3 regions of the Priestia sp. LL-8 genome follow, and region 3 is predicted to be linked to each of the others. Evidence: riboswitches for the same ligand, from Rfam matches in the RefSeq annotation. Region 3 holds a riboswitch; each other region holds the start of a gene.
What was found. Region 3 has a riboswitch for thiamine pyrophosphate ahead of tenA (thiaminase II). Riboswitches for the same ligand answer to the same signal wherever they lie in the genome.
Positions count from the first base shown of each region.

Region 1: it holds a riboswitch for thiamine pyrophosphate, as region 3 does, so the genes downstream of both, thiT (energy-coupled thiamine transporter ThiT) here and tenA (thiaminase II) in region 3, are expected to answer to the same signal.
Region 2: it holds a riboswitch for thiamine pyrophosphate, as region 3 does, so the genes downstream of both, U9R83_RS04525 (acetylornithine deacetylase) here and tenA (thiaminase II) in region 3, are expected to answer to the same signal.

Region 1 is NZ_JAZAQH010000001.1:2,476,752-2,480,037, forward strand. It holds gene U9R83_RS12545 (ethanolamine ammonia-lyase reactivating factor EutA) at 1-1,286, opposite strand, end outside; gene thiT (energy-coupled thiamine transporter ThiT) at 1,443-2,051, opposite strand; TPP riboswitch at 2,084-2,184, opposite strand; lysine riboswitch at 2,359-2,543, shown strand; gene U9R83_RS12555 (amino acid permease) at 2,646-3,286, shown strand, end outside.
Region 2 is NZ_JAZAQH010000001.1:874,352-877,637, reverse strand. It holds gene tenA (thiaminase II) at 1-597, opposite strand, end outside; gene U9R83_RS04525 (acetylornithine deacetylase) at 603-1,880, opposite strand; TPP riboswitch at 1,995-2,097, opposite strand; gene U9R83_RS04520 (MupG family TIM beta-alpha barrel fold protein) at 2,317-3,286, opposite strand, start outside.
Region 3 is NZ_JAZAQH010000001.1:2,075,732-2,079,017, forward strand. It holds gene U9R83_RS10515 (aldehyde dehydrogenase) at 1-1,239, shown strand, start outside; gene tenA (thiaminase II) at 1,268-1,957, opposite strand; TPP riboswitch at 2,053-2,151, opposite strand; gene U9R83_RS10525 (TspO/MBR family protein) at 2,381-3,127, shown strand.

The DNA.
Region 1 (3,286 bases), 400 kb from region 3:
TTGGCTAGTGCTTGTCCTAAGGCTTTTGCAATATCTTGCTCGCATAAAACAACGAGGCACTTAGCTCCCTTAAAACAAGCACCAAATTCAGCGCTTATTACTTTTGCTAATTCTTGAAGCATCTTATAGCTGCAGTAAGGAAAATGCGATAAAGCAATAGCAACGGGAGGATCTTCTGCGCTGAAAATAGTTGAAGCCTGCATGCATGACGCTCGAGCTCTTTCTTGAAACAGCTGCGGATTCCACTCCTCCTCTGGCTGTACAGGTATTTCTATAATCGGAATGTTTTTCAGCGGCAGTTTTTTAGACTTAATGTATACGGTTGATCCGCTAACTTCTGTATTTTGCATGCCAGCCCCAATGACAGTAGCGCGCGTTGTTTCAGCGGCTTGAGATACGTGTATGGATTGAAACTGATACGCTAGCAGAGGACCAATGTCTCCATGTACAGCCACTTCCCTCACTGTTTTCGGCTTTTGCTTCTCCATCATTGCTCCTACCCCTCCTGAAATCATAATTGTTTCTGGTTGGATAGAAGATCTTGTATGAGGAGAAACGAGCAGCGAAGAGGTTTGAATTAGTGCTCTTACATAATTCACGGTTTCTTCAGCTAGTAATTGACAGATAGACGAGAGTTTTTCAAATGTTGCTTTTTCACCTTCTCGCAGTATTAAAGAATTATTTTTTAAAAATTCAGTTAAATAAGGTGAAACGTAGGTAACAAAGCCGTCTGAATTCAGCCGAATTAATCTTCCACCTACATGCAGCGTAAACGTTTCGATCACTTTTCCGTTTTGACATAAAGCGATGTTAGCGGTGCCTCCTCCTACATCAATATTGGCAATTACTGCATTTGTTTCAGCGGAATGTTGGATTGCTCCTGATCCTTTTGCCGCCAATATTCCTTCCAAGTCAGCACCGGCTGTTGCAACAACAAAATCTCCAGCATGTTCGGCTAGATAGTGAACGATAGTTTCTGCATTTTGCTTTCTAGCAGTTTCTCCTGTGATGATCACAGCGCCCGCCTCCACTTGATATAAGGAGATTTCTGCATTCTTGTACTCTTGTTCTAGTAGTACCGTTAATCGTTGAACATCGATTTCAACCTCGTTTAGCATAGGTGTGGTATAGATAGAACTTGCATACGTTACTTGACGATCAATAATTTGACAGCCTGGCAGCGTAAACTGATTTTGTTGATTTGCTATTAACAGCTTGCTTACAATCAGTTTTGTTGTACTTGTTCCAATATCTAAACCTATGCTCGTGATCCATTTCTGTAGCATGCTATCAATCCTTTATCTCGTTTGAATATGTTGACTATCATAAAACAGTTTTTTGAATATTTCACTAACTATGTTATCAAACCTGACACACTTTTGTGTAAAGAAAGGTGACAAATGACAAAAAAGACTAAATCTTGGTAGATTTAGTCTTTTTTCTTATGATGAATGTGATTTAGTTACAATCATTCTTGATGCCGATGGAATTAACAATGAAAGAATGACTAAGCAGGCTATTAGTGACCCTACCATTGAAATACCGTTCATTGAAAAAGAATACCACAGAGCGGACATACCTTTTGGTGCGTACGATCCCCAGAAAATAATACCAGCAATAAAGTGCCAGAAATAACGTGCGAAGCTTCCGATAATAAGGGATAAAACAATCAAAACAAAAGCTTTTGATCTGTTATTGGTAGCTAAATTTGTTTTAATAGATTGTGAAAAAATACCTCCAAAACCTATAAAAGCAAAAGCCACAATATATTCAATAAATGTTTGTAGCGCTGTTAAAATATAAGCCGTTCCTGTCGCTAACTGCAAAAGCCCCCATAATAGACCAGATAGAGCCCCGCCTTTTACTCCCCAGCGAAAGCACATAATAAAAATGGGCACCATGGAGAACGAAATACTTACAGCCGTTGCAATCTTAATGGAAGGCAAAAGGTCAAGTAGAAGTGCCAATGCTGCAAAAATAGCTATTTCAATTTTAGCCTGTAAAGGTAATGCTTTATTCACGTTTCTCACTCCTGTTTTTGAATCATTCATATCAAACGGTTTACACAGGAGTAAGCAAATATATGCTACTATTCCCACATTCCTGCGCTAGCGTTAACTAACAGGTTCTAAGGGTCTGAACATTTCGTTCACTCTCAGCACGGCGGCTCCCCCTGTGGTACGTTTGGATATTTATGTAGTATAAAGACAATGTTTATTATATCATATGTAACAAAATAGATTCGAGAGATTTCAAAGATGTTTCTATTTTCTGAATCTATTTTTTATAATGACAATCGTTTTAGTATTTGTTATACTTCTTCTATGTCAATTGAATATAAAAAACCCTCATCCTAATCGATGAGGTAGAGGTCGCAGTTTTTAATAGTAAAGTAACGGAAATGCAGAGAACATTGAGGATGTTGCTTGAAAGGAAAAATTGCCGAAGTTTAGATCACTTCTCGGTTGATTTAAGCTGGGGCTGTCTCCGAACAGGAACAGAACTGTCACATCATGCGAGTGATGTGAAGAGCTATCTTCACGGAAGGTTGACGCGGTTTTCAGATTTAAAAGCGCGCACATATACTGCGGGCTTTTTTTATGTTATCCCGTCTCTTTCCGTACATTCGAAAGGAGTATTTATCTATGCAAGAGCAGCAAGAATTAAAACGTGGGTTGAAATCTCGCCACTTAACGATGATTTCATTAGGAGGAGCCATCGGAACCGGCTTATTCCTAGCAAGTGGTGGAGCAATTCACACAGCAGGACCTGGGGGAGCGCTTTTAGCTTACGCTATCATTGGCGTCATGGTTTACTTTTTGATGACCAGCCTAGCAGAGCTCGCAGCTTATATGCCTGAAGCTGGTTCATTTAGTACGTATGCGTCTCGTTTTGTAGATCCATCCTTTGGTTTCGCTCTCGGCTGGAACTACTGGTATAACTGGGCTATTACGATTGCAGCTGAATTATCCGCTGGAGCCCTTATTATGAAATTTTGGTTCCCAAACTCTTCTTCTATTTTATGGAGTGCCCTGTTTTTATTAATTATGTTTGGGCTTAACTACCTTTCTGTAAAAGGATTTGGTGAATCTGAATTTTGGTTTTCGTTAATTAAAGTAGTAACGGTTATCATCTTTTTAGTTATTGGTATTATGATGATTTTTGGTATCTTTAACAATGAAGCACCAGGTTTTAAAAACTTCACGCTTGGTGATGGACCGATTCACGGTGGATTCTTTACTGTACTAGGTATTTTTATGGCTGCTGGTTTTTCATTCCAAGGAAC
Region 2 (3,286 bases), 1.2 Mb from region 3:
GAAAATTTCTTCGAGCTTTTCTAACTCCGCTTCTGATTTGTCTTCAGTAAGTGAGTCAAATAAGTTGATACACCACGTCGCAAGTTCTCCAAATTCTTCTGAGCTGTACATTTCAATCCACTCGCGGTAAAATTCATTGCTAGCTCCAGGCTTTTCACTGAGTTCTTTTCCTATTTCCCAGTAGCTCCACATACAAGGCAAAAGAGCCGCCACTAATTCAGCTAATGTTCCGCTTTGACCAACGTGTAGCATATAGTGTGTGTATGCAAGCGTTGTAGGCGATGGCTGCGCTTTTTCTAATTCTTTTTCGCTGATTTCAAATTTCTTGGCATACTCACGGTGAAGGCTCATTTCTTCATTTAACGTAGAATCTAAAAGGCCTGCAAATTTCCCCATCGTTTGAAGATCGGTAGCTTTCATGGCTCCAATTGCAAATAACTTGGCATAATCAATTAGGTAAAGGTAATCTTGAATCATGTAAAAGCGAAACTTTTCCTTTTCAAGCGTTCCGTCTCCCATTCCCTGTACGAAGGGATGATTATGATTTTGACGCCAAATAGGCTGCAGCTTTTCGTATAATCGTTCACTAAATTTCATGATGTTCACTCCTTATGCGTATGCAGCCACGTATAAATGAACTGCACCATCACTTTTGTATATTGAACAAGCTGATTAATATCTAATTGTTCGTTCACAGCATGTGCATTTGCTAAATTTCCCGGACCGTAAATAGCCGCCGGAATTCCCGCATCAGCTAGCCATCCCCCGTCTGTTACGCTAGTTGACACATCAATTGGAGGCTTTTTCCCTTCCATTTGTTCATGAGTATTTGCAAGCAGCTGCACTCCTCCATGATTTTCATCAATTTCTAATGACGGAAAGATTTCTCCTCTGTCTTCGATCATTGATGTGCCTCCCCATTCAAAGGTTGGCAGATTATCTTTTAACCATGGATCCGCTTTTGCAATAGCTAAAATGTATTCTTCCACTTCTTTTGATACTTGGTCGTACGATTCATTGGGATAATAGTGAACGGTGATCCACAGCCTGCATTCATCTGCAATAAAAGCAGCATGTCTTCCGCCTTCGATTACTGCTGGATTAATCGTATTTGTCCCTGGCAAAAATCCTGGATAGCTCTTTGTAACAGCCCAGTGACGCTCCAATTCTTGCAGCCCTCCGATCACTTTTGCCATCTTTTCAATAGCGCTTGCGGCTAAAAGCCCTCCTCCAGCATGAATCATACTTCGGCGTGTACCGTCATGATAGGTTTTACTGCTTTTTATCGTAATCCATCCCGTGATGACTCCGCCTTGACCTTGAATATGCAAATCACTTGTATCCGCTACAAGCGCAAAGTCAGCTGTATACCCTTTCTGACAGCATTGCAGCGTACCTGCCTCTCCTACTTCTTCTCCTACAACGGATTCAAAAATCAAGTCTCCCGGCAGCTTGATTCCTGCTTCCGTTAAAAGCTGAACTGCAAACAACGCTCCTGCCAAGCCGCCTTTCATATCAGCAACTCCGCGTCCGATGATTTTATTGTCTTTCACGACAGCTTCAAACGGATCTGTTTCCCATTTTTCATTTTCTTGTACCTCAGCAACATCCATATGACCGTTAATAATCAGGCTTTGATAGTCAGCTGATTTTTGTCCTTTTAACGTACCCACTACGATGGGGTCGTTAGAATATAAGTCCCACATATCAATGGAGAAACCGCAGTTTTTAAGAAAATTCGCTACGTACAGCTGCGCTTCATGAGAATTTCGTGCAGGAGGCGCTGGCGTTTTATACGAAACAAGCGTTGTTAATAACTGGATTAACTCTCCTTTGCGCTCCTCTACCTGTTTGACAAGCAAATCAATTGTTTCTTCCATGTATGACACCTTCCTTTACGCATAAAAAAACACTTCTTTCGCAGGAAAGAAGTGTTTTTGTTTATGTACACAAAATTATTATAACGAGTTCGTAAGGAAATCCCATACAAAACATCCATTACAATACCTCTTTCCTACGCTAGTATTACCTAGTTCAGGTTATAAGGGTTAAGACTTCTCGTCTCTCTCAGCTTCGAAAGCACCCCTAGTGGTGTTGTATCTCTATGAAATTAATCTATTATCATATGTTTACCTGTAATAGTTTTATCATAGTAAAGCGTTTTATTCAATAGAAAGGTTCATGATAGGGTAATGAAAATAGTTTCCTTTTTAGTAAAATAAAAAGCACACACCTTTTTCAAGCAGTGTGTGCTCTTTGTTTTTGTAAGATTACTAGTTAGCTATCAGCTTCTTTAAAAATACACGTTTTTTCCATTTAGACAGTAATAAGCTCAAGTTTTTGACCCGATCTCACTAACGAAAGCAGTTCATGATCTTCTTCTATCACATGCCCAATCACGTTAACATTAGCATTTGCAGGCAAATTCCTTTTAGCTATTTGAACCTCTCCTCTGTAACGTCCGTAGCCATCATTGTCCATTGTAATTGCTCCAATTCCGCGCTCGACTGTATGATATGGCGGCACTGGTTCTACAGATCGTGTATCCACCAAACGCAGAACGTCTCTTGATATATCCGGACGCACGCTGTACGTTCCCTGTATATGAGGTGAACGAATGCGTAGCGGAATAATGCGGTTTTCTTGATATTGAACTAAACGTTTTAATAAACTTGAACTGGCGTATGGATCTCCAATATAAACCTCCGTTACTCCGCATCCGTATAAATCTACTGCAGAGATAAAAGGACATCTATTACGGTCCTTCTCTCTAGTAGGAAGACCTTGATAAATAGGACCTCTCTTTTCGCCTTCTCCAGGAGTATAAGCACACACTGGAATACAAAGTTCATTGAATAAATCTGTCTGCTGTTGAAAAAACGTTTCTTCAAGCCCTGTTTCAGGCCGCGGATAAAAATTATGCCAAGCAAGCAGCTGATGATGATGAAGGCCTGCAGATAACAGCGCTTCTATTTCTTGTTTTGACAATGTACTTGCATTAAGGGCAATATAAAACTCATTCGCAAGTAAAATCGTTTCTTCTACGCTAAAGCCATCGTCTAGTCTAATACCTGATACGCCAAGTGAAGATAGAGTCATAAGGCTTTCGATACCTAAATGAACTGGTGTATCCTTGGATACATCTGCATACACGCTTATTCCACACTCTCTAGCCACATGAAGCAATTCTTTTGCCCGTTCAGCCAAATCTCCTTTTTCCTCTGGAATGTGAAGTGAAGTGAATGCGCGTGTAACGCCGCATTCACTCGCTTCTACTAATCTTTGT
Region 3 (3,286 bases):
ATGGATGCGTTAAAACAAGACTTGAATAAATCTGAAGTAGAGGCGTACACGTCAGAAATTGGAATTTTACTAGAGGAAATTCGATTTACGCTTAAGCATTTAGCAAAATGGATGAAGCCTAAAAAAGTAAAAACCGCTTTAACACATGTGGGCTCTAAAGGGAAAATTGTTCCTGAACCGTATGGAGTCGCGTTAATTATTGCCCCGTGGAACTATCCGTTTCAATTAGCGCTGTCTCCTTTAGTAGGAGCGATTGCCGCTGGAAACACGGCGATTATCAAGCCTTCTGAATTAACGCCTAGCGTATCTCGCGTTATACAAGAATTACTAGCTGAGGCTTTTGATCCAGCATTTGTGACGGTGATTGAAGGCGCTGTAGACACGACAAGCCTGCTTTTAAAACAGCCCCTTGATTATATTTTCTTTACGGGAAGTGTAAATGTAGGGAAAATTATTATGCAAGAAGCAGGGAAGCAGCTTATTCCAGTCACGCTTGAGCTAGGCGGGAAAAGTCCGTGCATTGTACATGAAGATGCAAACCTAGATCTTGCAGCGAAACGGATTATGTTTGGCAAAGGAATGAATGCAGGCCAAACGTGTGTTGCTCCTGATTATTTGCTCGTGCATAAAAAAGTGAAAGCGCAGCTGGTAGAGAAACTTCGCGAAGCAATTTATCAATTTTACGGTAGTAATCCACTTGAAAGCGACCGCTACGGCCGTATTGTCAGTGAGCGCCATTTTACTCGGCTAGTTGAGTTTTTAAAAGACGGAAATGCTATAGTTGGAGGCGGATATCAGAAGGACAGGTTAACAATAGAGCCTACGGTGTTAAGTGAAGTGAGCTGGAATTCGGACGTTATGCAAGAAGAAATCTTTGGACCAATTCTTCCTTTAATTGAATACGAAACGCTAGACGAAGTCGTTCACAAAGTCCAAGAAAAAGCTAAGCCGTTAGCTCTTTACTTATTTACAGAAAGTGAAGATGTGCAAAACGTCATAACGGAGCGTCTTTCATTTGGAGGAGGCTGTATAAATGATACGCTTATGCATATCGCTACGCCGTATTTACCCTTTGGCGGAGTAGGAGAGAGCGGTACGGGTCAATATCATGGAGAAGACAGCTTCCGGACATTTTCTCATTTTAAAAGCATGCTGTCTCAAACAACCAAGTTTGATTTGTCATTCCGCTATCCTTCGGAAAAACAAAGCTTGAAAATGATCAAAAAATTATTGAAATAAAAGAGCCTCCTGATAGGAGGCTTTTTTGTTATTTTGAAAGTGAAAGCTGAGAAAGCGGCCATTTTTCTTGGGTATATGCCATTTCCCAAAATAAATACTCGAGTTCACAGCTTTTGATAAAGTGATCTTTCATACGGTTACGTTCTTCTTCAGTGGCTTGCTCTGCAAGTTCATCAAGCTTGTTACAAAACCATTGTGTTGTGCCATTCATTTCTTCATTATTATAAAACTGAATCCATTCATAAAAAGGATGAGAAGGAGATGGATTTACTTGCTCTGTAATGCGCTGGCCAATTTCAACGTACGTCCACGGACATGGAAGGAGCACGGCAATGATTTCCGCTAAGCTGCCTGTATGCGCAACGCTCATCATATGATTGATGTAGTGACTAGCCGTCGGTGAAAGCGTCTCAGTGTGAAGGTCTTCATAGCGTACGCCTGCTACTTCACAAAAATTATTGTGAGGGTGAACTTCACTATGTAACACCGTAGAAATGCCGGCATTAAAGGCTTCCATTTCGGTGCGCGTGCGGCATTTTGTTAAAGCAGCGCCGTAAATGCGGACAAATGCTGTTAAGTATTCATAGTCTTGAGAAACGTAGTGAATAAGCGCTTCTTTTGGCACGTTTCCTTCAGCAATTCCTTTAATAAAAGGATGGTTAAAAATTGCTTCGTAAATATAGTTTGCTTCTTGTCTTAATTGAGATGAAAATGACATCAAAATCCTCCTTTAATATGAGGAAGTCACAAACAAGCACATAAAGGAAATAAAAAACACTCCGTTTATAAGCGGAGTGGCAAAGGACAGTAAGAAACTGAACATTGCCACTTTCCTACGCTGGTATGAGCCAGATCAGGTTCAAAGGGATCAAGAAAACTTGTCTCAGCCGATGGGCACCCCTAGTGGACTTCCTGTTAATCTATGTTTAACTTACCATATATTCTGAAAAATGAAAAGTGATATTAAAACTTGGAAGCAAACTGTTTTTTATCCCTTAAAGAGGCAGCTTCTTTAAGCTGTTTTTAATCATTTTTGTGTAAAAATGCATATTTTTAGGGGAGAAGAGGTATTAATGAAGGGAAGAGCCGTTTTGGTCTCCAAAACATTTCCCCCTATAAATAGAAGAAAGGAGAGAATAAAATGGCAAAATTTCGTTTGTATGCCGTATTAAATGTAGTAGGTTTGGCTATTACACTACTTGTGAATTATTTAGCAAATGCTATTCCAATAGGAGGAAAAACAACGGCAGAGGCTTCTGCACAAGTTCCTACGTTGTTTACACCAGCCGGTTATGCCTTTGCTATCTGGGGCGTTATTTATTTATTATTAACCATTTGGGTTATACGTCAATTTTTTGCAAGAGAAGATCAAAAGGAGATATACGCACGTATAGGCATTTGGTTTTTCCTAAACTGTTTGTTGAACAGTGCATGGATTTTTATTTTCCAAAACGATTACTATAAGTTATCACTTTTAGTTATGTTCTTTATTTTGGGTACATTAATGGTTGTGTATTCCATCATTCAGCATTCTCGGATGACAACATGGTTCATGCGTCTGCCGATTTCCCTTTATCTTGGCTGGATTTCCGTTGCGACTATTGTTAATGTGTTTGTCGTATTTCAAGCGAATGGAATAGAACATTTGCTTGGCTTAAACGAGTTAGCCTGGACGATTATTATGCTGCTAGTAGGGGCCGTGCTTGGCATTACATTCACATTAAAAAACCGAGACGCTGTTTATCCGCTTGTTTTTGTTTGGGCTTATATTGCCATTGCGGTAAAACAAAGTGGAAATCAGTCCATTGTAATCACGGTCATTATTTCAGTTGTTTTATTAGCAATTGCTATTATTGTAGGATTGATTAAGCGCTATAGACGTTTGTAAAAAGAAGCTCTAGCCTATATAAGCTAGAGCTTTTTATGATGCTCTTTTGATTGTAAAAAAGCAGCTGTAAAAGCAATTAAGCTAATTAAAATACCAAAAGGAACAACAATTGGTATGAATGATAAAATAAATGTCATAAGTGTAACCTCCATGTTGCAT